Regions from separate parts of the Mesorhizobium sp. C399B genome, predicted to be linked through region 3. Evidence: predicted binding sites of a transcription regulator. Region 3 holds the regulator's gene; each other region holds the start of a gene.
The links. Region 3 encodes LexA, which represses DNA repair genes until DNA is damaged. Its sites were predicted from a motif close to TGTTCNNNNTGTGTTCNG; they were not measured.
Positions count from the first base shown of each region.

Region 1: a site for LexA is predicted at 4,212-4,229, ahead of recA (recombinase RecA). Genes of this name have one in related genera too.
Region 2: a site for LexA is predicted at 4,725-4,742, ahead of NLY36_RS15965 (YifB family Mg chelatase-like AAA ATPase). Genes of this name have one in related genera too.

Region 1 covers NZ_CP100472.1:6,355,040-6,362,249, reverse strand. The annotation lists gene alaS (alanine--tRNA ligase) at 112-2,778, opposite strand; gene recA (recombinase RecA) at 3,050-4,153, opposite strand; gene NLY36_RS30450 (carbohydrate kinase family protein) at 4,437-5,381, shown strand; gene NLY36_RS30445 (pseudouridine-5'-phosphate glycosidase) at 5,452-6,369, shown strand; gene NLY36_RS30440 (TfoX/Sxy family protein) at 6,572-6,895, opposite strand; gene NLY36_RS30435 (GFA family protein) at 6,979-7,210, shown strand, end outside.
Region 2 covers NZ_CP100472.1:3,311,808-3,319,017, forward strand. The annotation lists gene NLY36_RS15955 (hydantoinase/oxoprolinase N-terminal domain-containing protein) at 1-597, shown strand, start outside; gene NLY36_RS15960 (malate synthase G) at 721-2,892, shown strand; gene NLY36_RS15965 (YifB family Mg chelatase-like AAA ATPase) at 3,098-4,630, opposite strand; gene gshB (glutathione synthase) at 4,764-5,717, opposite strand; gene NLY36_RS15975 (GtrA family protein) at 5,853-6,227, opposite strand; gene NLY36_RS15980 (glycosyltransferase) at 6,232-7,210, opposite strand, start outside.
Region 3 covers NZ_CP100472.1:26,897-34,106, reverse strand. The annotation lists gene NLY36_RS00165 (AMP-binding protein) at 1-596, shown strand, start outside; gene kynA (tryptophan 2,3-dioxygenase) at 593-1,429, shown strand; gene kynU (kynureninase) at 1,536-2,783, opposite strand; gene NLY36_RS00150 (GntR family transcriptional regulator) at 2,951-3,715, shown strand; gene lexA (transcriptional repressor LexA) at 3,922-4,704, shown strand; gene NLY36_RS00140 (ComEC/Rec2 family competence protein) at 4,698-7,154, opposite strand.

The DNA.
Region 1 (7,210 bases), 230 kb from region 3:
CGGACCGTCTAAGAGCTGATTGCCGGCTTGCCAGTATCAGCCACAGAATGGCAAGCACGGCGGCGAAGGCCGGAAAGCCGCACACAAACCAGATAAGGCATAGGGTGGCTTTCAGGCTGCCTCCAGCGCCGCCCTCACCGCGGCGATCGCATCATTGGCCTTCGAGGCGTCCGGGCCGCCGGCTTGCGCCATGTCGGGCCGTCCGCCGCCGCCCTGCCCGCCCAGTGCGGCCGAGGCAACGCGCACAAGATCGACAGCGCTGAAGCGGCCGACGAGATCGTCCGTCACGGCGACCACGACGCTTGCCTTGTTGTCTTCGCCCGCACCGACGAAGACGACGACGCCGGAGCCGAGCGATGTCTTGCCGGCATCGGCCAGCGGCTTCAAATCCCTAGGTGAGACGCCGGAAACCGCTTTGCCGAGGAAGCCGATCCCGGCGACGGTTTCGGTGGTGGCCGGAGCATCGGCCGCAGCACCACCGCCCAGCGCGAGTTTCTTGCGCGCTTCGCTCAGTTCCTTCTCGAGCTTCTTGCGCTCCTCGAGCAGCGTCTCGACACGCGCCGGCACGTCGGCCGGCGAAATCTTCAACACGGCCGCCGTCGCCTTCAGGCGCCTGTCCTGCTCGTCGAGATATTTTCGTGCGGCTTCGCCGGTCAGCGCCTCGATGCGGCGCACGCCGGCGGCGACCGCGCTGTCGGAGACGACACGGACCAGGCCGATATCGCCGGTCGCTCGGACATGGGTGCCGCCGCAGAGCTCGACGGAATAGGGCCGGTTGGCCTTGGCGCCATGCAGGCCGGTGCCCATCGAGACGACACGCACTTCGTCACCATATTTCTCACCGAACAGCGCCATGGCGCCCTCGGCGATGGCGTCATCGACCGACATCAGGCGCGTCGTCACCGGGCTGTTCTGGACGACGATTTCGTTGGCCATGCGCTCGACCTCTTCGAGATCTTCGGCCGAGATCGGCTTGTTGTGCGAGATGTCGAAGCGCAGGCGCTCGGGCGCGACCAGCGAACCTTTCTGCGCGACATGGGTGCCCAGCACCTCGCGTAGCGCCTCATGGATCAGATGCGTTGCCGAATGGTTGGCACGCAGCCGGGTGCGGCGCGCATGGTCAACTTTCAGCTCGACGGCTGCACCTGGCTTGACCGTGCCGTTCGTCACCTTGCCCAGATGCACGAACAGGCCGTCGGCCTTTTTCTGCGTGTCGGAAACCTCGATCGAGAAACCTTCGCCGGAGATGATGCCGGTGTCGCCCATCTGGCCGCCCGACTCGCCATAGAACGGCGTCTGGTTGACGACCACCGCCACCGCGTCGCCCTTGCCGGCGCTATCGACTGTCTTGCCGTCCTTGACCAGGGCCTGGATGAGGCCTTCCGCCTGTTCGGTCTCGTAGCCGAGGAATTCGGTGGCGCCGGCCTTCTCGCGTACAGAAAACCAGATGGTCTCGGTGGCCGCGTCGCCGGAACCAGCCCAATGCTTGCGCGCTTCGGCCTTCTGCTGCTCCATCGCATGGGTGAAGCCGGCAAGGTCGACCGAGATGTTGCGCTGGCGCAGTGCGTCCTGCGTCAGATCGAGCGGGAAGCCGTACGTGTCATAGAGCTTGAACGCCGTCTCGCCATCCAGCATATCGCCGGCGTGCAGCGTATCTGTCGCCTCCGAGAGCAGGCCGAGGCCGCGCACCAGCGTCTTGCGGAACCTGGTCTCCTCGAGCTTCAGCGTCTCGGTAATCAGCTGTTCGCCGCGCAGCAGTTCGGGATAGGCCTGGCCCATCTCACGCACTAGCGCCGGCACCACCTTCCACATCAACGGCTCCTTGGCGCCGAGCAACTGCGCATGGCGCATGGCGCGGCGCATGATGCGGCGCAGCACATAGCCGCGGCCTTCGTTCGACGGCAGCACGCCGTCGGCAACCAGGAAGGAGGACGAGCGCAGATGATCGGCAATGACGCGGAAGGAGGCGACCGTCTCCTTGTCCGGGCCCTGCCCGAGCGCTGACGAGGCCGCATCGATCAGATGACGGAACAGGTCGGTCTCGAAGACGCTCTCCACCCCTTGCAGGATGGAGGCCATGCGCTCCAGGCCCATGCCGGTGTCGATCGACGGCCGCGGCAGGTCGATGCGCTCATCCTTGGTGACCTGCTCATATTGCATGAACACCAGGTTCCAGAATTCAAGGAAGCGGTCGCCATCCTCCTCCGGGCTGCCGGGAGGGCCGCCCCAGATGTGCTCGCCACGGTCGATGAAGATTTCCGAGCACGGCCCGCACGGTCCGGCGTCGCCCATAGCCCAGAAATTGTCGGAGGTCGGGATGCGGATGATGCGGTCATCGGAGAAACCGGCGATCTTCTTCCAGAAGCCGGCCGCCTCGTCATCGGTGTGATAGACGGTGACCAGCAGCTTGTCCTTGTTCAGCCCGAACTCCTTGGTGATCAGGTTCCAGGCCAGTTCGATGGCGCGCTCCTTGAAATAGTCGCCGAAGGAGAAATTGCCGAGCATTTCGAAGAAGGTCAGATGGCGCGCGGTGTAGCCGACATTGTCGAGGTCGTTGTGCTTGCCGCCGGCGCGCACGCTTTTCTGCGCGGTGGTGGCGCGCGAATAGGACCGCTTCTCCAGGCCGGTGAAGACGTTCTTGAACTGCACCATGCCGGCATTGGTGAACATCAGCGTCGGGTCGTTGCGCGGCACCAGCGGGCTCGAGGCCACGACCTCGTGGCCCTCCTTGCGGAAATAGTCGAGGAATGTCGACCGGATCTCGTTCACGCCACTCATGACTGCTGCCTTTTCGCGAAAACCGCCGGCACGGCCGGCGGACACTGGTCTCTGCTTTTTAGAAGATTGACTTGGCCTTTTAGCGGGCACGCCCCACCCTGTCCAGAAACACGGAATTGGGCCAATCCGGCAACTGCCAAGCCGGCTTCACGCTGCCCAAAAACGAAAACCGCCGGCGCGAAGGCCGGCGGTTTGAAACGCAATACTAAAGAACTCGGTTACTTAAGCATCGGGTAATAGACCGGATTTATGGCCGAACTCTGGCCGTACCCTACATGGCACCGGATTCTTCCTCGAAGCCGTCGTCGCTTTCGCCGCGCTCGGGGCCGCCATTCTCGAGAAACTTCTCGGCAATCAGCCCGGCATTCTGCCGCAGTGCCAGTTCGATCTCGCGCGCCGTGTCGGGATTGTCGCGCAGGAACAGTTTGGCGTTTTCACGACCTTGGCCGAGACGCTGCGAATTGTAGGAGAACCACGCGCCCGACTTCTCGACCACGCCGGCCTTGACGCCGAGGTCGACCAGCTCGCCGGTCTTGGACACGCCCTCGCCATACATGATGTCGAACTCGACCACCTTGAAGGGCGGCGCCAGCTTGTTCTTGACGACCTTGACGCGGGTCTGGTTGCCGACGACCTCGTCGCGGTCCTTGACCGAGCCGATGCGGCGGATGTCGAGGCGCACCGAAGCGTAGAATTTCAGCGCGTTGCCGCCGGTCGTGGTTTCCGGCGAACCGAACATGACGCCGATCTTCATGCGGATCTGGTTGATGAAGATGACCATGGTGTTGGAGCGCGAGATCGAGGCGGTCAGCTTGCGCAGCGCCTGGCTCATCAGACGAGCCTGGAGACCGGGCAGCGAATCGCCCATCTCGCCCTCGATTTCAGCGCGCGGCGTCAGGGCGGCCACCGAATCGACCACCAGAACGTCGATGGCGCCGGAACGCACCAGCGTGTCGCAAATTTCCAGCGCCTGCTCGCCGGTGTCGGGCTGCGAGATCAGCAGGTTTTCGAGGTCCACGCCGAGCTTGCGGGCATAGACCGGGTCGAGCGCATGCTCGGCATCGACGAAGGCGCAGATACCGCCCTTCTTCTGGGCTTCGGCAACTGTGTGCAGCGCCAGTGTCGTCTTGCCCGAGCTTTCCGGCCCGTAGATCTCGACAATGCGGCCGCGCGGCAGGCCACCGACGCCAAGCGCGATGTCGAGGCCAAGCGATCCGGTCGGCACGGTTTCAATCTCGACGACCTGCTCGTTGGCGCCCAGCCGCATGATCGAGCCCTTGCCGAAGGCGCGCTCGATTTGCGACAGCGCCGCGTCCAGAGCCTTTGATTTGTCCACCGCTTTGTCCTCTACAAGCCGCAAAGTATTCTGAGCCATGATACATCACCCCTTGGTCGTCAATGAAGGCCGGACAATCCGTAATCCCTGCCCTATTTGTACCTTTTTTGTTCTCGTTTGGCAAGAGGGGTCAAATATCTGAAAAGCAATCTTTATCCGGATTTGTTCTTTTTTTGTCTCATGGTTTCGTTTCCGGATGTATCCACCATTGGGCCAGGCGCTCCGGCGGTTTGGCTCCGCCCGAATCGCTGGCTTGCTTGCGAAGCTCCGTCGCACAGCCTAGCGCTTGTCTGGTTCGAATAACAAAGGTCATATCGCCTACATGGTGAAATCAGCAAAAATACTGGCGGTGGGCGGCGCCCATATCGACCGGCGCGGTCAGGTGTCCGGTGCTTACGTGCCGGCGGCGTCCAACCCCGGCACGATGCGCGAGGATGTCGGCGGCGGCGTCTTCAACGCGCTGCGCAGCCTCGTGCGGCGCGGCGTCTCGGCCTCGCTTTTGTCGGTGCGCGGCGGCGATGCCTCGGCCGAGACGGTTGCGCGCGCCATCGCCGACTCCGGCATTGCCGACCTGTCGGCGGTTTTCCTCGACCGCACGACGCCGAGCTACACGGCGCTGATCGATCGCGACGGCGAGCTGATCACCGGCTTTGCCGATATGGCGCTCTACGATTTGGCGTTCCCCAAGCAGATCCGCCGCTCCAAGGTGCGCGAGGTGGTCGCCGAGGCCGATGCGGTGCTCTGCGACGCCAATCTGACATCAACGGCGCTGGAGCGGCTGGTGGGGCTCGCCGCCGGCAAGCCGGTGTTCGCCATCGCCATTTCGCCGGCCAAGGTGGTGCGGCTGATACCGGTGCTGAAGGAACTCGCGCAGGTCTTCATGAACCGGCGCGAGGCCATGGTGCTGGCCGGCGTCGATGCCAATGCCACCGAGCGCGAGACCGTGGACGGACTGCGCTGCAGCGGCCTCACCAGTGGCGTGGTGACGGCGGGCGACGGCCCGGTGCTGGGATTCGACGAAGCCGGCGCCTTCTCTATCCTGCCGCCGGCGCCGAGAAAAGTCGCCGACGTCACCGGCGCCGGCGACGCGCTGGCCGGCGCCACCATCGCTGCCCTGCTGCGCGGCCTGCCCCTGCGCCAGGCATTGCGCGAGGGCGTTGCCGCCGCCACGCTGGCCATTGAAAGCGCCGACGCGGTTCCGGCCTTCACGATTGCGACCTTCACTGAGGCACTGGCTCTTGTGCCCGACGCGCAGGAAATGGCATGAGGGCGGCCAATTGCCATTGCCGGAGCGCGACGTCCAAGCGGACGCGCGGATCTCCGGATCGGAGACCATCATGACACCGCAAAGCGCCCGCCACTTCATCGACATCCACGCGCCCGTGGCCGAGGCGCTCGCCGCTGGCCGCCCCGTCGTGGCGCTGGAAAGCACCATCATCACCCATGGCATGCCTTACCCCGACAATGGCGCCATGGCCGCCAATGTCGAAAAGATCATCCTCGACAATGGCGCGGTGCCGGCGACGATCGCCGTGGTTGCCGGCCGCATCAAGATCGGGCTGTCCGACGGCGAGCGCGAGTCGCTGGCGATGACCGGCGACGCCATGAAGCTGTCGCGCGCCGATCTCGGCTTTGCGGTGGCGCAAGGCCGCACCGGCGGCACCACGGTCGCCGCCACCATGATCGCGGCCGACATGGTCGGGATCAAGGTGTTCGCCACCGGCGGCATTGGCGGCGTCCACAAGGGCGCGGAAAAGAGCTTCGACATCTCGGCCGATCTCGACGAGTTGGCGCGCACGCCGGTCATCGTCGTCTCGGCCGGCGCCAAGGCGATCCTCGACATCGAAAAGACGCTGGAAGTGCTGGAGACGCGCGGCGTGCCGGTGATTGGCCATGGCTGCGAGACGATGCCGGCCTTCTGGTCGCGGCATTCCCCGTTCCGCGCGCCGCTGACCCTGCACAGACCGGAAGAGATCGCGCATTTCTACAAGACCAGGGCGGCACTTGGCCTGGTCGGCGGCATGCTGATCGCCAACCCGGTGCCGCAGGACGATGAAATCCCGGCCGACGAGATGGCCGGCTATATCGAGGCCGCGCAGAAGGCGGCCGAGGCGCAGAATGTGACCGGTAAGGCGGTGACGCCGTTCCTGCTGGGCAAAATCCTCGACCTGACCGGCGGCCGGAGCTTGAAGACCAACATCGCGCTGGTCGAGAACAATGCGCGGTTGGCGGCGAGGATTGCGAAGGCGCTGTAGGATCGCCTACGTCGGCGGGACAGCACCCCCCTCTGGCCTGCCGGCCATCTCCCCCGCAAGGAGGGAGATTAACAGCTTAGCCGCAGGCTCCCATTTTCAACGTTGGTGATTGGCGAAGGCCAATGTGACAACTGATCTCCCCCCTTGCGGGGGAGATGTCCGGCAGGACAGAGGGGGTGGGAAGAAACGCGGCGGTCCCGGTTCACTTCCCCGCCCTTCGTCCCGCCTCATAAGCCCGACGCGCCCACACCCTCATCTCGTCAGGATCATCAAACGCGTCGTCGGGAATGCTCCAGTACGGCATCGCGACCAGCTTGCCGTGGCGGGTGCCGGTATAGGTCCATTGCTTGCGGCCGGCGGCTTCGAAGTCGGGCGCGCTTTGCTCGTCAGCCTTGAGCAGCAATTCGCCGCGCAGCACGATAGCGACGATGACGCCGTCGAAATAGATACCCTTGCCGCCGAACAGTTTTCGGATACTGACCGGGCCGAGGCCTTCGAACAGTTCTTCGATGCGTTCATTGTCCATGCCGCAATCATGTCACCGGGCTTGCCACGGCTGCAACCAAAAACCATGCTGGCAAGTTGAGAGCCATCCGTCGGAGTTCTGTCATGCCGCTGCTGCTCAAGGGATCCTGCCGCTGCGATGCCGTCCATTTCGAGGTGGAGAGCAACACGCCGGTGCCGTTCATGCTGTGCTACTGCTCGATCTGCCGCAAGCAGCAGGGCGGCGGCGGCTTCGCCATCAATCTCGGCGCCGATTACAAGACGCTGAAAATCAAGGGCAAGCGCAATCTCGGCGTCTACCAGGCCGAGATCGCGGACGACGAGCATCCAAACTGCG
Region 2 (7,210 bases), 3.3 Mb from region 3:
CCGTCTCCGGAGGTGATTTCCGAACGCGTGCTGCTGACGCTGACGCGCTGGTCGGCCGAATACATTCTGGAGACCGCCTTTGCCGAAGACGGGCTGGATGGCGCCGCCACCGTCGCGCATGCGCTGGTGCAGCGCGCCGTCGATTCCCATCCCGGCATCGCAAGGCTCAGCGTCGCGCTCGATCGTCCGGTCATCGGCCTCGGCGCCTCGGCGCCGCTGCACTATGCCGGCTTGGCCGAGCTGGTCGGTAATGAGTGCGTTGTGCCGGAGGATACCGACGTCGCCAACGCACTCGGCGCCGTCGTCGGCCAGGTCCGCGTCTCGGCCGAAGCCCGCGTCAGCCAGCCTAAGGAAGGTTTGTTTCGTTTGGCGTCGGGGCAAACGGTGCGCGACTTCACGGACGAGGCCGAGGCGATCGCGGCAGCGGAGGCTGATGTGCGGGCGATCGTAGCCGCGCGCGCGAAGGATGCCGGCACGGATAATGCCGAGATCGACGTTTCGACCGAGTTCAAGGTGTCTACGGTTGAGGCCCAACGGATGTTTATCGAAGCGCATGTGGTGGCGGTTGCATCGGGTCGGCCGAGGATTGCGGTTTAGGTGATCTCCCCCACGAGGGGAGAGATCAGCAGCTTCAAATTCCCCGCCTTCACCCTAAGCTGAATTGACCCTTCACCCCTGACATGCCAAAGGCCGCAAAGCCTTTCATCTGGAGAAGCCCTGATGACCGATCGCGTCGAGATCGCCGGATTGCGGATTGCCCGCGAACTGCATGACTTTGTCGGCGAAGCGCTGCCGGGTACCGGCATTGCCGCCGACGCCTTCTGGAACGGCTTTTCGGCTATCGTCCATGATCTCGCGCCGAAGAACCGGGCGTTGTTGGCCAAACGCGACGCCATGCAGGAACGGATCGACGCCTGGCACCGCGCCAATGGCGCGCCCATCGATATGGAGACCTACAAAAGCTTCTTGCGTGAGATCGGCTATCTCGTGCCCGAAGGGCCGGCCTTTTCCGTGTCGACCGACAATGTCGACCCCGAGATCGCCACCGTTGCCGGGCCGCAGCTGGTGGTGCCGGTGATGAATGCGCGTTATGCGATCAACGCCGCCAATGCCCGCTGGGGCTCGCTCTACGATGCGCTCTACGGCACCGACGCCATTGCCGAGACCGGTGGCGCCGAGAAGGGTAAAAGCTTCAACCCCGTGCGCGGCGCCAAGGTGGTTGCCTGGGCGAAGAGTTTTCTGGACGAGTCCGTGCCGCTCACCTCGGGCAAATGGGCCGGCGTGAACGGGCTGACGGTTTCGGGCGGCACCTTGCGGCTCGGCGCCGGCGCCGGCGGCACCACACTGGCCAACCCGAAACAATTTGCCGGCTACCGCGGCGACGGCGCCAACCCGGAAGCCATCCTGCTGGTCCAGAACGGCCTGCACATCGAGATCCTCATCGACCGCACCAACCAGATCGGCCGCACCGACCCGGCCGGCATTGCCGACGTGATCCTGGAATCGGCGCTGACCACCATCCAGGACTGCGAGGATTCGGTCGCGGCGGTGGATGCCGAGGACAAGGTCATCGTCTACCGCAACTGGCTCGGCCTGATGAAGGGCGATCTGGCGGAGGAAATCAGCAAGGGCGGCAAAACCTTCACGCGCAAGCTCAATCCGGACCGCGCCTGGACCGCGCCCAGTGGTGGCGCGCTGAGCTTGCCTGGCCGCTCGCTGATGCTGGTGCGAAACGTCGGTCACCTCATGACCAATCCGGCCATCCTCGACCGCGATGGCAACGAGGTGCCGGAAGGCATCTTGGATGCGGCGATGACGGCGCTGATCGCGCTGCACGATGTCGGCGCCAACGGGCGTCGGATGAATTCCCGCGCGGGCTCAATGTATGTGGTGAAGCCGAAGATGCATGGGCCGGAGGAAGTCGCCTTCGCAGTCGAGATTTTCGACCGCGTCGAAGCGCTGCTCGGTATGGCGGCAAACACCATCAAGATGGGCATCATGGACGAGGAGCGGCGCACCACCATCAACCTCAAGGAGGCGATCCGCGCCGCCAGGGAACGCGTCGTGTTCATCAACACCGGCTTCCTCGACCGCACCGGCGACGAGATCCACACCTCGATGGAAGCCGGGCCGATGATCCGCAAGGGCGACATGAAGCAGGCCGCCTGGATCTCCGCCTATGAGGCGTGGAATGTCGACACCGGGCTGGAATGCGGTCTGGCCGGCCACGCCCAGATCGGCAAGGGCATGTGGGCGATGCCGGATCTGATGGCGGCGATGCTGGAACAGAAGATCGCGCATCCCAAGGCCGGCGCCAACACCGCCTGGGTGCCGTCGCCGACGGCGGCGACGTTGCACGCCACGCACTATCACAAGGTCGATGTCCATGCCGTCCAGGCGGCGCTCAAGAGCCGGCCGAAGGCGAAGCTCGATGATATATTGTCGGTGCCGGTGGCGGTGCGGCCGAACTGGACCCCCGACGAGATCCAGCGCGAGCTCGACAACAATGCGCAAGGCATTCTCGGCTATGTCGTGCGCTGGATCGACCAGGGCGTCGGCTGCTCGAAAGTGCCCGACATCAACGATGTCGGCCTGATGGAAGACCGCGCCACGCTGCGCATCTCCTCGCAGCACATCGCCAACTGGCTGCACCACAAGGTTTGCTCCGAAATTCAGGTGATGGATTCGCTGCGGCGCATGGCAGCGATCGTCGACCTCCAAAATGTCGGCGACCCGCTCTACCGCCCGATGGCCACCGATTTCGACAATTCCATCGCCTTCCACGCCGCCTGCGACCTGGTGTTTAGAGGCCGCGAACAGCCGAATGGCTATACGGAACCGGTGCTGCACGCACGGCGGCTGGAGCTGAAGGCGAAAGAGCGGGCGAATTAGCGCCTGCGTTTCCCTCCCCCTTGAGGGGAGGGTGGCCCGAAGGGCCGGGTGGGGTCCTGCGTGAAGTGCAGCGACTCCCTTCGGACGACACTACAAGCAATATAATTGCAGAGGCCCTTTCTCGGCTCGGCTCCAAAAAGATCGACCATTCTTCGGCGACCCCCACCCTGCCGCTTCGGGGCCACCTTCCCCTCAAGGAGGAGCGTTACGCCGCCTGCGCTACCCGCTCCGACATCATGCGGTAGGAAATCGCCTCGGCCAGGTGAATTCGGCCGACGGTTTCGCTGGCGTCGAGGTCAGCCAGTGTGCGCGCCACTTTGAGCACGCGGTGATAGGCGCGCGCAGAAAAGCCGAGTTTCTCGCTGGCGTCTTTCAGCAGCGACAGGCCTGCTGCGTCCGGCGCGGCGATGTCCTCGATAACAGAAGGCGAGCAATGGGCGTTGGTGGTGGCGCTGGTAACGCCCAGCCGCTCGAAACGTTCGCGCTGGATGGTGCGGGCGCGCGCCACGCGCTGGGCGACGGCTGCACTTTTCTCCGCTCGGTCGGGCCGGATCAGGTCGGCGGCCGAGACCGCCGGTACCTCGATCCTGAGGTCGATGCGGTCGAGCAACGGGCCTGAGATGCGCGCCTGGTAATCGGTGCGGCAGCGTTCGCCGCGCAGGCAGCGATAGCCGGGCTCGCCGGCCATGCCGCAACGGCACGGGTTCATCGCCGCCACCAGCTGGATGCGCGCTGGATAGGTGACGCGGTGGTTGGCGCGCGCGATCATGCAGTCGCCGGTCTCCAGCGGTTGGCGCAGCGCATCCAAGGTCTGCGGCGTGAATTCGGGAAACTCGTCGAGGAACAGGACGCCGTTATGGGCAAGCGATACTTCGCCCGGCCGCGCCCTGATGCCGCCGCCGACCATTGCCGCCATCGAAGCCGAATGGTGCGGGGCGCGGAACGGCCGCCGGTCGGTGAGCTTGCCTTCGCCGAGCTCGCCGGCCACTGAGGCGATCATCGAGACTTCAAGAAGTTCCTTGGGCGCCAGTGGTGGCAGAATTGAAGGCAGCCTCTGCGCCAGCATCGATTTTCCCGAGCCGGGAGGCCCGACCATCAAGAGATTGTGGCCACCGGCCGCCGCCACTTCCAGCGCCCGCTTGGCGCTTTCCTGGCCCTTGATGTCGGAAAGGTCGGGCAGGTCGCGGGCCGAGACATGGATGCCGGGCTCGGGCCGCGACAGCACCTGCGTGCCGCGAAAATGATTGGCGATGGCAATCAGGCTGCGCGGCGCCAATATGTCGAAATCCTTGCCCGCCCAGGCCGCTTCCGGCCCGCAGCCGAACGGGCAGATCAGGCCTTTTCCCTCGGCATTGGCGCCGATCGCCGCCGGCAGCGCACCGGCGACCGTGGCAATGGTGCCGTCGAGCGACAATTCGCCCAGCACGACATAAGACGCCAGCATATCGCCCGGAATGGCGCCGAGTGCTGCCATCAGGCCGAGCGCGATCGGCAGGTCGTAATGGCTCCCTTCCTTGGGCAGGTCGGCAGGCGCCAGGTTGACCGTCACCTTCTTCGACGGCATCGACAGGCCCGAAGCGTGCAGCGCCGCCTGCACGCGCTCGCGGCTTTCGGCCACCGCCTTGTCGGCCAGGCCGACAATCTGCATGCCGACCTTGCCCGGCGCGATCATCACCTGGACATCGACCGGTACGGCCTCGATGCCCTGGAAAGCAACCGTGCGAACGCGCGCCACCATCTTGCTCTGCCCCCGGATATCGGCTCGCCTCGGCCTCGTGGTTCAGACCGCGAGCGACGTCAGGACAAGACAACCATAGATTTCAGGCGAAGGCAAGAACATTACGGGAACACACACACGATCGCGATGCTCCCTATGCCGAGCCTACCCCCCGCTTTTCCTCCACCGCGTCCCAGAACAGGCTGGCGATATCCGCGCCACCAAAGCGTTGCACTTCGCGCACGCCGGTTGGCGAGGTCACGTTGATCTCGGTCATGTAGTCGCCGATCACGTCGATGCCGACCAGGATGAAGCCGCGCTCTTTCAGCGACGGGCCGATGCGGGCGCAAATCTCGCGTTCGCGCTCCGTCAGCTCGGTCTTTTCGGCGCGGCCGCCGACATGCATGTTGGAGCGGGAATCGTGGTCGGCCGGCACGCGGTTGATGGCGCCGACCGCCTCGCCGTCGATCAGGATGATGCGCTTGTCGCCCTTGCGCACATCCTTCAGATAGCGCTGGACGATATACGGCTCGCGTGACAGCTGGGCGAACATTTCGAGCAGTGAGGCGAGGTTGCGATCGTCTCCCTTGAGATGGAAGATGCCGGCGCCGCCATTGCCATAGAGCGGCTTGACGATGATGTCGCCGAATTCCTTGCGGAAGGCCGCGACCTCCTGGGGATCCTTGGTGATCAGCGTTTCGGGCATCAGATCGGGGAATTCGGTGACGAAGATCTTTTCCGGGCTGTTGCGCACCCAGGCCGGGTCGTTGACGACCAGTGTCTTCGGGTGAATGCGCTCCAGAATGTGCGTGGTGGTGATGTAATTCATGTCGAAGGGCGGATCCTGGCGCAGCAGGATCACATCCATCTCCGACAGGTCGGTGCGCACCTTGTCGCCCAGCGTATAATGATTGCCCTTTTCGTCGCGGAGCTTCATCTCTTCGATGCGGGCAAACACCTTGCCGCCCAGCATCGACAGCCGGTCGGGCGTGTAGTGGAACAATTGGTGGCCGCGCCGCTGCGCCTCCAGCGACAGCGCAAAAGACGTGTCGCCGGCGATCGAGACGGTGGAGACATGGTCCATCTGGACGGCGATCTTCAGGGTCATCTTCCGGTCTCCAGCGGGTCGAGCAAGTCCAGGAAAAGTGCGTAGCGGTTTTCCGTCCCGGAATTGCGGCAAGGCAAGTCGCCGATATACGGAACTTGGCGGCTTCTGCCAATCGCGCTTGCTTGGCCCAGACCTTTACCGGTCGAAGACCAGCCGGGAGTAACCGAGGAAGGACAGCGCCACGGCGACCAGCGAGGCGACGGCAAGTGCCGCCAGCGGCGGCATTGCCGGCAGCGCGAACAGGATGGCGCAGTAGACGAGATAGTTGACAATGCTGGTGGCGATGCCGACGCCGCCATAGCGCGCGCCCTCCTGCGCCACGCCGCGGCTCGACGGCGAAAAGGTCAGGTGCCGGTTGATCTGCCAGGTGACGCACAGCGCAAAGCCGATCGACAGGACACGGGCGACGAAGGGACCGAGCGGCGTCACCGCCAAGAGCAGCCAGAGCACCGCGGCATCGGCGACGAAACCAACGCCGCCGGCCAGGACGAAGCGGGCGAGCCGGCTCACGGCCTCAGGCGGCCCGGGGCGTCTTGCCCGGTTCGGCCTTCGCTGTTTCGCTCGTGCGTTCGCGCCGTTCGACCCGGCCCGACGGAACCGAGAGATAGAAAATGCGTTTCTGCTCGGCGCGTCCGCGCGATACCGAATCGAGGATCAGTCCGGTCACCATCGCAAGCATCGAGAGCAGCAGCAGGCCGACCGACAGCACCCAGGTCGGCATGCGCGGCACGAGGCCGGTCTGGGCGAATTCGATCAGCACCGGCGTCATCAGGGCAAGGCTCGACGCCAGGAAGAAAATCGCGAAGGCGCCGAAGAAGCGCAGCGGCTGCGTTTCCTTCATCAGCATGGCGAACATCCACAGGATCCTGGCGCCGTCGCGATAGGTCGACAGCTTCGACGACGATCCCTCAGGCCGGCGGCCATAATCGAGCGCGATCTCGCTCACCGGCAGTTTGAGCTGCGAGGCATGCACCGACATTTCGGTCTCGATCTCGAAGCCGCCGGAAACCGCGGGAAAGCTCTTGACGAAACGCCTCGAGAAGACGCGGTAGCCGGAGAAGATGTCGGTGAAGTCGGCGCCGAACAGCCGCTTGTAGAGGCTGTTGAAGATGCGGTTGCCGAAGGCATGGCCGGAACGGCCGGCATCGTCGGTGACGCCGCGCCTGGTGCCAACCACCATGTCGCAGCGCTCGGTCTGCAGGATGTTGATCAGCAGCGAGGCATCTTCCGGCGCATAGGTGCCGTCGCCATCGGCCATCAGATAGATGTCCGCATCGATGTCGGCGAACATGCGCCGCACGACATTGCCCTTGCCCTGGCGCGGCTCGCGGACGACGATGGCGCCCGCTGCGCGCGCCTTGAGCGCGGTCAAATCCCTGGAATTGTTGTCATAGACATAGATCTCGGCCGATGGCAGCGTCTCGCGAAAGCGCCGCACCACCTCGGCGATGGTCAGTTCCTCATTGTAGCAAGGCAGGAGCACGGCAATGGCC
Region 3 (7,210 bases):
CCACCGAGATGCTGCATATCTTCATCTCCAACCGCTTCGACGACATGAAGCCGGCCTCCACCGGCAAACCCGTCGGCGGCTATCAGGCACGCATCGTCGATGACGAGATGCGGGAGCTGCCGCGCGGCTCTACTGGCCGGCTGGCGGTGCGCGGCCCGACCGGCTGCCGCTACATGGCCGATGCCAGGCAAAAGGACTATGTCCGCGATGGCTGGAATCTCACCGGCGATACGTTCACGCAGGACGAGGATGGCTTCTTCCACTTCGCCGCGCGTTCCGACGACATGATCGTCAGCGCCGGCTACAACATCGCCGGCCCCGAGGTCGAAGCGGCGCTGCTCTCGCATCCCGACGTCGCCGAATGCGCGGTGACCGGCGCCGAGGACGGTGAACGCGGCCAGATCGTCGAGGCGCATATCGTGCTTGTGCAAGGTGTTTCGCCGGACGCATTGACCGTCAAACGCCTGCAGGACCACGTCAAGGCAACGATCGCGCCCTACAAATATCCGCGTTCGGTGAAGTTCATCGACGCCTTGCCCAAAACCCAGACCGGCAAGATCCAGCGCTTCCGGTTGCGCGCGGAGAAGAGCAATTGATTAAGCCGCACGATCCGGCGTCCGATGGCGCGCAGATGTCGTTCAAGGAGCGGATGTCCTACAGCGACTATCTGCAGCTGGACAAGGTGCTCGATGCGCAGGCGCCGCTGTCTTCGGCCCATGACGAGATGCTGTTCATCATCCAGCATCAGACATCGGAATTGTGGATGAAGCTCGCTTTGCACGAGATCGGCGCCGCGATCCGCTCTATCCGCGCCGACCGCCTCGAACCGAGCTTCAAGATGCTGTCTCGCGTCGCGCGCATCTTCGAGCAGCTCAACAATGCCTGGGACGTGCTGCGCACGATGACGCCAAGCGAATACACCGAGTTTCGCGACGCGCTCGGCCAATCCTCGGGCTTCCAGTCGTGGCAGTACCGCGCTATCGAGTTCATGGCCGGCAACCGCAACCTAGCCATGCTCGGGCCGCACAAGCACCGGCCCGATCTTACGGACAGGCTGGAAGCGATCCTGGCCACGCCGTCGCTGTACGACGAGGCGCTTCTGCTTTTGGCGCGCAATGGCTTCGACATCGGCGCCGATGCCGGGCGCACGGACTGGCGCGAGACGCGCGTCGAGAACGAAGACGTGCTGGCTGCCTGGCAAACCGTCTACCGCGACCCGCAGCGCTACTGGATGCTCTACGAACTGGCCGAGAAGCTGGTCGACTTCGAGGATTACTTCCGCCGCTGGCGCTTCAACCACGTCACCACGGTCGAGCGCATCATCGGCTTGAAGCGCGGCACGGGCGGCACCTCAGGCGCCTCCTATCTGAAGAAGATGCTGGAGGTTGTGCTGTTTCCGGAGCTCTGGACGGTCCGCACCCGGCTCTAGAGCATTTCACCGTTTAACGTAAACGGCGAAATGCTCTAGCTCTTTGATTTGACGCAATTGCGGACGGAAAACCGCTTCACACTTTTCCTGAAATTGCTCTAGTTCCTCAGGTGACCGCGGTCTTCACCGCGAAGCGGGCGTCCTGCCAGGCGCCGGTGCGCAGAATATCCTCCAGGACTTCGACCGCCTGCCAGACATCGCCATATCCGACATAGAGCGGCGTGAAGCCGAAACGGATGGTCGACGGCGCCCGGAAATCGCCGATCACGCCGCGCTCGATCAGCGCGCGCATCACCTGATAGCCATGCGGATGGAGGAACGACACCTGGCTGCCGCGCTGGCTGCCGTCGCGAGGACTTTCCAGTTCAAGCCCGTAGGCGCCGCATCTGGCTTCGACGAGCTGGATAAACAGGTCGGTCAGCGCGATGCTTTTTCTGCGCACCGCCGCCATATCGACGTCGTTCCAGATATCGAGCGCGCCCTTGAGCGCCCGCATCGACAGCACCGGCTGCGTTCCGCACAGGAAGCGGCGAATGCCGCTGCCGACGGCAAAGCCCTGCTCGAAGGCAAAGGGCCGCGCATGGCCCCACCAGCCGCTGAGCGGCTGGTGGGCATCGTCATGGTGGCGCTCGGCCGCGTAGATGAAGGCTGGCGAGCCCGGGCCGCCATTGAGGTATTTGTAGGTGCAGCCGACGGCGAAATCGGCATTGGCACGGTCAAGTTCGACCGGCAAGGCGCCGGCCGTGTGGCAGAGATCCCAGATGATCAGCGCGCCGGCGTCATGTGCCTTGCGCGTCAGCGCCGCCATGTCGCGCAACTGGCCGGATTTGTAGTTGACGTGGTTGACCAGGATGACGGCAACGCTGTCGTCGATCAGCTCCTCGATTGCGGCCGCGTCGACGCCCTCCAGCCGCAGCCGCGTTCCCGGCCGGGTCGAGGCGACGCCTTCGGCCATGTAGAGGTCGGTCGGGAAACTGTCGCCCTCGGCAACGATGACCGACCGATCCGGCCGCATGCCGAGCGCTGCGTGCAGCAGCTTGTAGATGTTGATCGAGGTTGTGTCGCAGACCACCGTCTGCCCATCAGCCGCGCCGATCAGTCGCCCGAGCTGATCTCCGAGTTCCACCGGCATGTTGAACCAGCCGGCGGTGTTCCAGGCGCGAATGAGATCGTGCGCCCATTCCTGCGTGGCGGCCTGCTGCAGTTCGCTGAAGACGACCGCTGACGCGGCGCCCAGGGAATTGCCGTCGAGATAAATCACGCCTTGCGGCAAGACAAAGCGTTCGCGCATGGAGCGCAGCGGATCGGCGGCATCCATTGCTTCGATTGTAGCGAGATCGGGTGTCGTGCTCATGATCCGGCGCCCCTCCATGGACAAACGCGCGCGGCGGAGCCTGCCGCCCAAACATGCCGGCGATCTTGAGTGGTCGCCCTTGAACTGTCAAACATTATATATAATTCACCCATTGAAAGGCTTTGATATATAATGATCCGCCGAGCGTTTATGTCTGATGGATCACGATGCTGGATGACGAGCAGACCTCGAAGACGGAAGCGGCCTATCGCCTGCTCAGGCGCGATATTCTTGCGACCCGGCTGGCGCCTGCCGCGCCGTTGAAGCTGAGCACGCTGCGCAACACCTACGGCATCGGCTGGACGCCGTTGCGCGAGGCGCTGTCGCGGCTGGAGGCGGAACGGCTTGTGACCGCCATCAGCAACCGCGGGTTTGCGGTCGCTCCCGTCTCTCGGGCGGAGCTCGAGGATTTGGCGCGTGCGCGGCTGGTGGTCGAACTGCCCCTGCTGGTGGAATCGATCGAGGAGGGCGACCGTGAGTGGGAAGACGCGGTCGTTGCCGCCCACTATCGTCTCTCACGGTGCGGGTCTGTTCTCGACGATCCATCGGATGATGCGGTCGACGCGTGGTACGAAAAACACGATGCCTTCCATGCGGCGCTGCTCAGTGCCGCGACATCCAGCTGGCTGCTGCGCTTCAATGCGACGATTTCCGACCAATTGCATCGCCATCACCGCTTTCTGGGTCTGGCCCCGACGCTGCGCGCCGCCGCCGGCCGCACGGATGGCCACCGGAAGGCCGTGGCGGCCCTGCGCGACGCCGTGGCGATCGAACACCATACCGCCCTGATGGAAGCGGCCCTCGATCGCGACGTCGAACGTGCGAAAACTCTGATGACCGCTCACATCGGCTACACGCTGCAGGTCTATGCCCAGAGTGAACCCGGCGCGGATGCTGCGCAGCCCCGTCCGAAAAGGAAGCGGCGATCGTAGCCGACGACGCAGGGCACTTTGTCTTCGTTTCACCCCGTTGCCGGCCAACGACTACGAGCGCCGCTCGGCGGTGCCGAACGTCACGCTGAACAAAACGTCAACACATTCATTAAACTTTAAAAGGTTGCGGAACACAACTGGAACAGATAGTGTTTGTTCTGGGTTTGTTTTTTCTGATTCTGGTTTCAGAACCCCTGGGGGCCGCGATGCTGACGCGCAAACAACATGAGCTTCTGATGTTCATCCATGAACGCCTGAAGGAGAGCGGAATCCCGCCGTCCTTCGATGAGATGAAGGAAGCGCTTGACCTCGCCTCCAAGTCCGGCATCCACCGCCTGATCACGGCGCTTGAGGAGCGCGGTTTCATTCGCCGGCTGCCGAACCGGGCGCGCGCGCTGGAAGTGCTGCGGCTGCCCGACTCGATCGCACCAGGCCTCAATGCGGCGAGGAAGTTTTCGCCGAGCGTCATTCAGGGCAGTCTTGGTCAAACCGGCCAAGGGCAAGGCGGCCAAGGACAAGGCGCGATGGGCCAAGGCGGTATCGGCCGCCAGATCAAGCCGGGCTCGCCGTCGCGTTCGATGTCGGCCGGCAATGACGACGCCGTTTCGGCGGTGTCGATCCCGGTGATGGGACGCATTGCTGCCGGTGTGCCGATCGACGCCATCCAGCATCAGACCCATTCGATCTCGGTGCCGCCCGACATGATCATGGGCGGTGAACACTACGCGCTCGAGGTCAAGGGCGATTCGATGATCGAGGCCGGCATTTTCGATGGCGACACGGTCATCATCCGCAATGCCGACACAGCCAGCCCCGGCGAGATCGTGGTGGCGTTGGTCGACGATGAGGAAGCGACCCTGAAACGCTTCCGCCGCAAGGGCGCCTCGATCGCCCTGGAAGCCGCCAACCCGGCCTACGAGACCCGCATTTTTGGACCGGACAGGGTGAAGGTGCAGGGCAAGCTTGTCGGATTGATCCGGCGCTACTGAGCCGGCTTGGGTTTGTACTTTTCACGCTGGTTGTAAGGCGGCAGGCCGCGCGCTTCGCGGGAGAAGCGGCGTTGCTCGTGCCAGGGGCGATACGGCTTGTCGACGGCGAAGCGGATGGTTGGCGCTGCAGCTGCCGATTGCGGATCGAAGAAGACGGCGGCGCTGCCGTCGCGGGCCAGCTGTTTCTTCGTCACGACCAGCACCAGCGGGTCGCGGCACGGATTGTAGGCGGTGGCGTCATCGATGACGATCAGGCTCGCGAAGGCACAGGCCGGCCGCGCCGTCTTGCGGTCTTTGGCAAGGGCTACAATGGCTCCGGAAGGGTGTCGGGCGATACAGAGATCGCCCATGCAATAGAAGGGCGACCCGGGCGGCAGATCGAGCGGATCGAGATCGAACCGCGTATCTGTTGCCTCGAAAATCTCGGGCGGGATAATGGTTTCGGCCCGCAGCGCCCGTTTCCAATTGTCCGTGGTGAATTCGTTGGAGCGTTCGCGGTTGAGGGCGAGTTCGCCGCCACCTATCGGCATGGCCACCAGATGTGCGTCCTCGGATATGAGCACGTCGGGCGTAAGCACCTGCGGCACCGTCAACAGGCCGGCCAGCGCGAAAGGCACGGCCGCCAGCCTGAGCCAGGTGGTGGCCATGGTGGCGATGACGAGGGCGACCGCCACCAACAGCACCGAGCGGATGGAGATCAGCCCGACGGCGTCGACCGGCGAGCGCTCGGAAATCCAGGCCGATATAGCGATCATCGCCATCAGACCCTTGCCCATCACATAGAGGAACGGCCCGTCGGCGCCGAACGGCATCGCCAGTGCGCTGAGCACGGCAAAGGGCATGACGATCAACGAAACAATCGGCATCACGGCCAGATTGGCGATCAGGCTGAGCGGCGACACACGCTGAAAATGCCAGATGGCGAACAGCAAGGTTGCACTGCCGGCGATGATCGAGGTCATGGCGAGGCCGCCCATGGCCAGCGCGAATTTTCGCGACAGGAAGCCGACGAAGGAGCGCTTTGCCAGCGGCGTTCTCACCTTGTCGGCGCGGTAATCGGCCCAGCCGGCATAGGCGCCGACAAGGGCGGCGGTGGCGGCAAACGACATCTGGAAGCTGGGACCGACCACCTCGTGCGGCGACACCAGGATGACGGCGATGGCGGAGATCGCCAGATTGCGCATGGTGAGTGCGGCGCGATCAAACAGCACGGCGACAAGCATGACCGCCAGCATGATGAAGCTGCGCTCGGCGGCAACCACGACGCCTGAAATAACGAGATAGGCGGCGATGGAGACGAGTGCTGCCACTGCTGCATATTTCTTGACTGGGCGGCGCGAAGAGAAATCGGGAAACAGCGCAAAGGCGCCACGCAGCAACGCCATGATGGTGCCGGCAACCAGCGCCATGTGCAGGCCGGAGATGGAGATGATGTGGTAGATGCCGGTGCGCCGCATCGCTTCGTTGACCTCGTCCGGGATGCCGGCGCGCACGCCGACAATCAACGCCGCGGCAATCTCGCCTTCGGCGCCGCCGATCTTGCCCCTGATATGGTCGGCAATGTTTTCGCGCGCGTTCTCGATTGCCGAGGAGAGCCGCGCGGCCAGCGGCGGCGGTCCCTGCGTAGCAATGGCTTTCGGATTGCCGAGAAAGAAGCCGCTGCCGCCGATACCGGTGAAATAGCTGTCGAAGGAGAAATCGTAGCTCTCCGGCCGCACCGGACCGGTCGGCGGCAACAGCCTGGCATAGCCGGTGATCAGGGAGCCGGCGGTCATATCGGCGGGAACGGTCCGCGCCGAGAGCCTGACCCGCTTCGGGGCGTAGCGCAACTCGGGGTAAGCGGTCGAAACCACGTCAAGCGTCAGCCTGATGCGCCCGCTCTCCATCTGTTCGAGACTGACGACGCGGCCGGTCAGCCGTGTCTGGATCTCGGAGCCGAGCATCTGCGTTCCGGCGCGCCAGGTCTCGACCTTGGCGGCGACGACGCCGAGCGCGCACAGCATCGCGGCCATGCAGAACAGATGCGTCCTCGGCCGAGGTCGCGTGGCGACAGCGCAACATGTCGCCAGCACCACAATGGCGATTGGCTGCGCAAAGCCGGGCTCGCCGGCCAGCGAGAAATAAATGATGACGCCGGCCGCCAGGAAAACCGGCACCAGCAGGAAGGCGACGCCCCGGTCGAGCTCCGTGTTGGCGGCCGCGGCAAGGCTGCGGCGGAGCGCGGGCCATGACGGACGGTGAAGCCGTCTGCGCAGGCGGGCGATAGATCCGGGCGCTGTGACTTGCGCCGGCAAGGCGTGACCGGGCAGCGCAGGCGCGACGCCGGGATGCGGCTCAGGCAGCGCGAGGGGCAGCGGCTCGGCATAGGGACTATCGGCAAACAGCGAGCGTTCGCTGACGCTTGCCTCGGCGCCTTCGCCTTCCTTCGTGCCCCGGCCACGTCCAGCCATCGGGTCTGCCCCTTGCGCCCCAGACCTCCTATGCTACATGAACGCGCAAAGCGCGA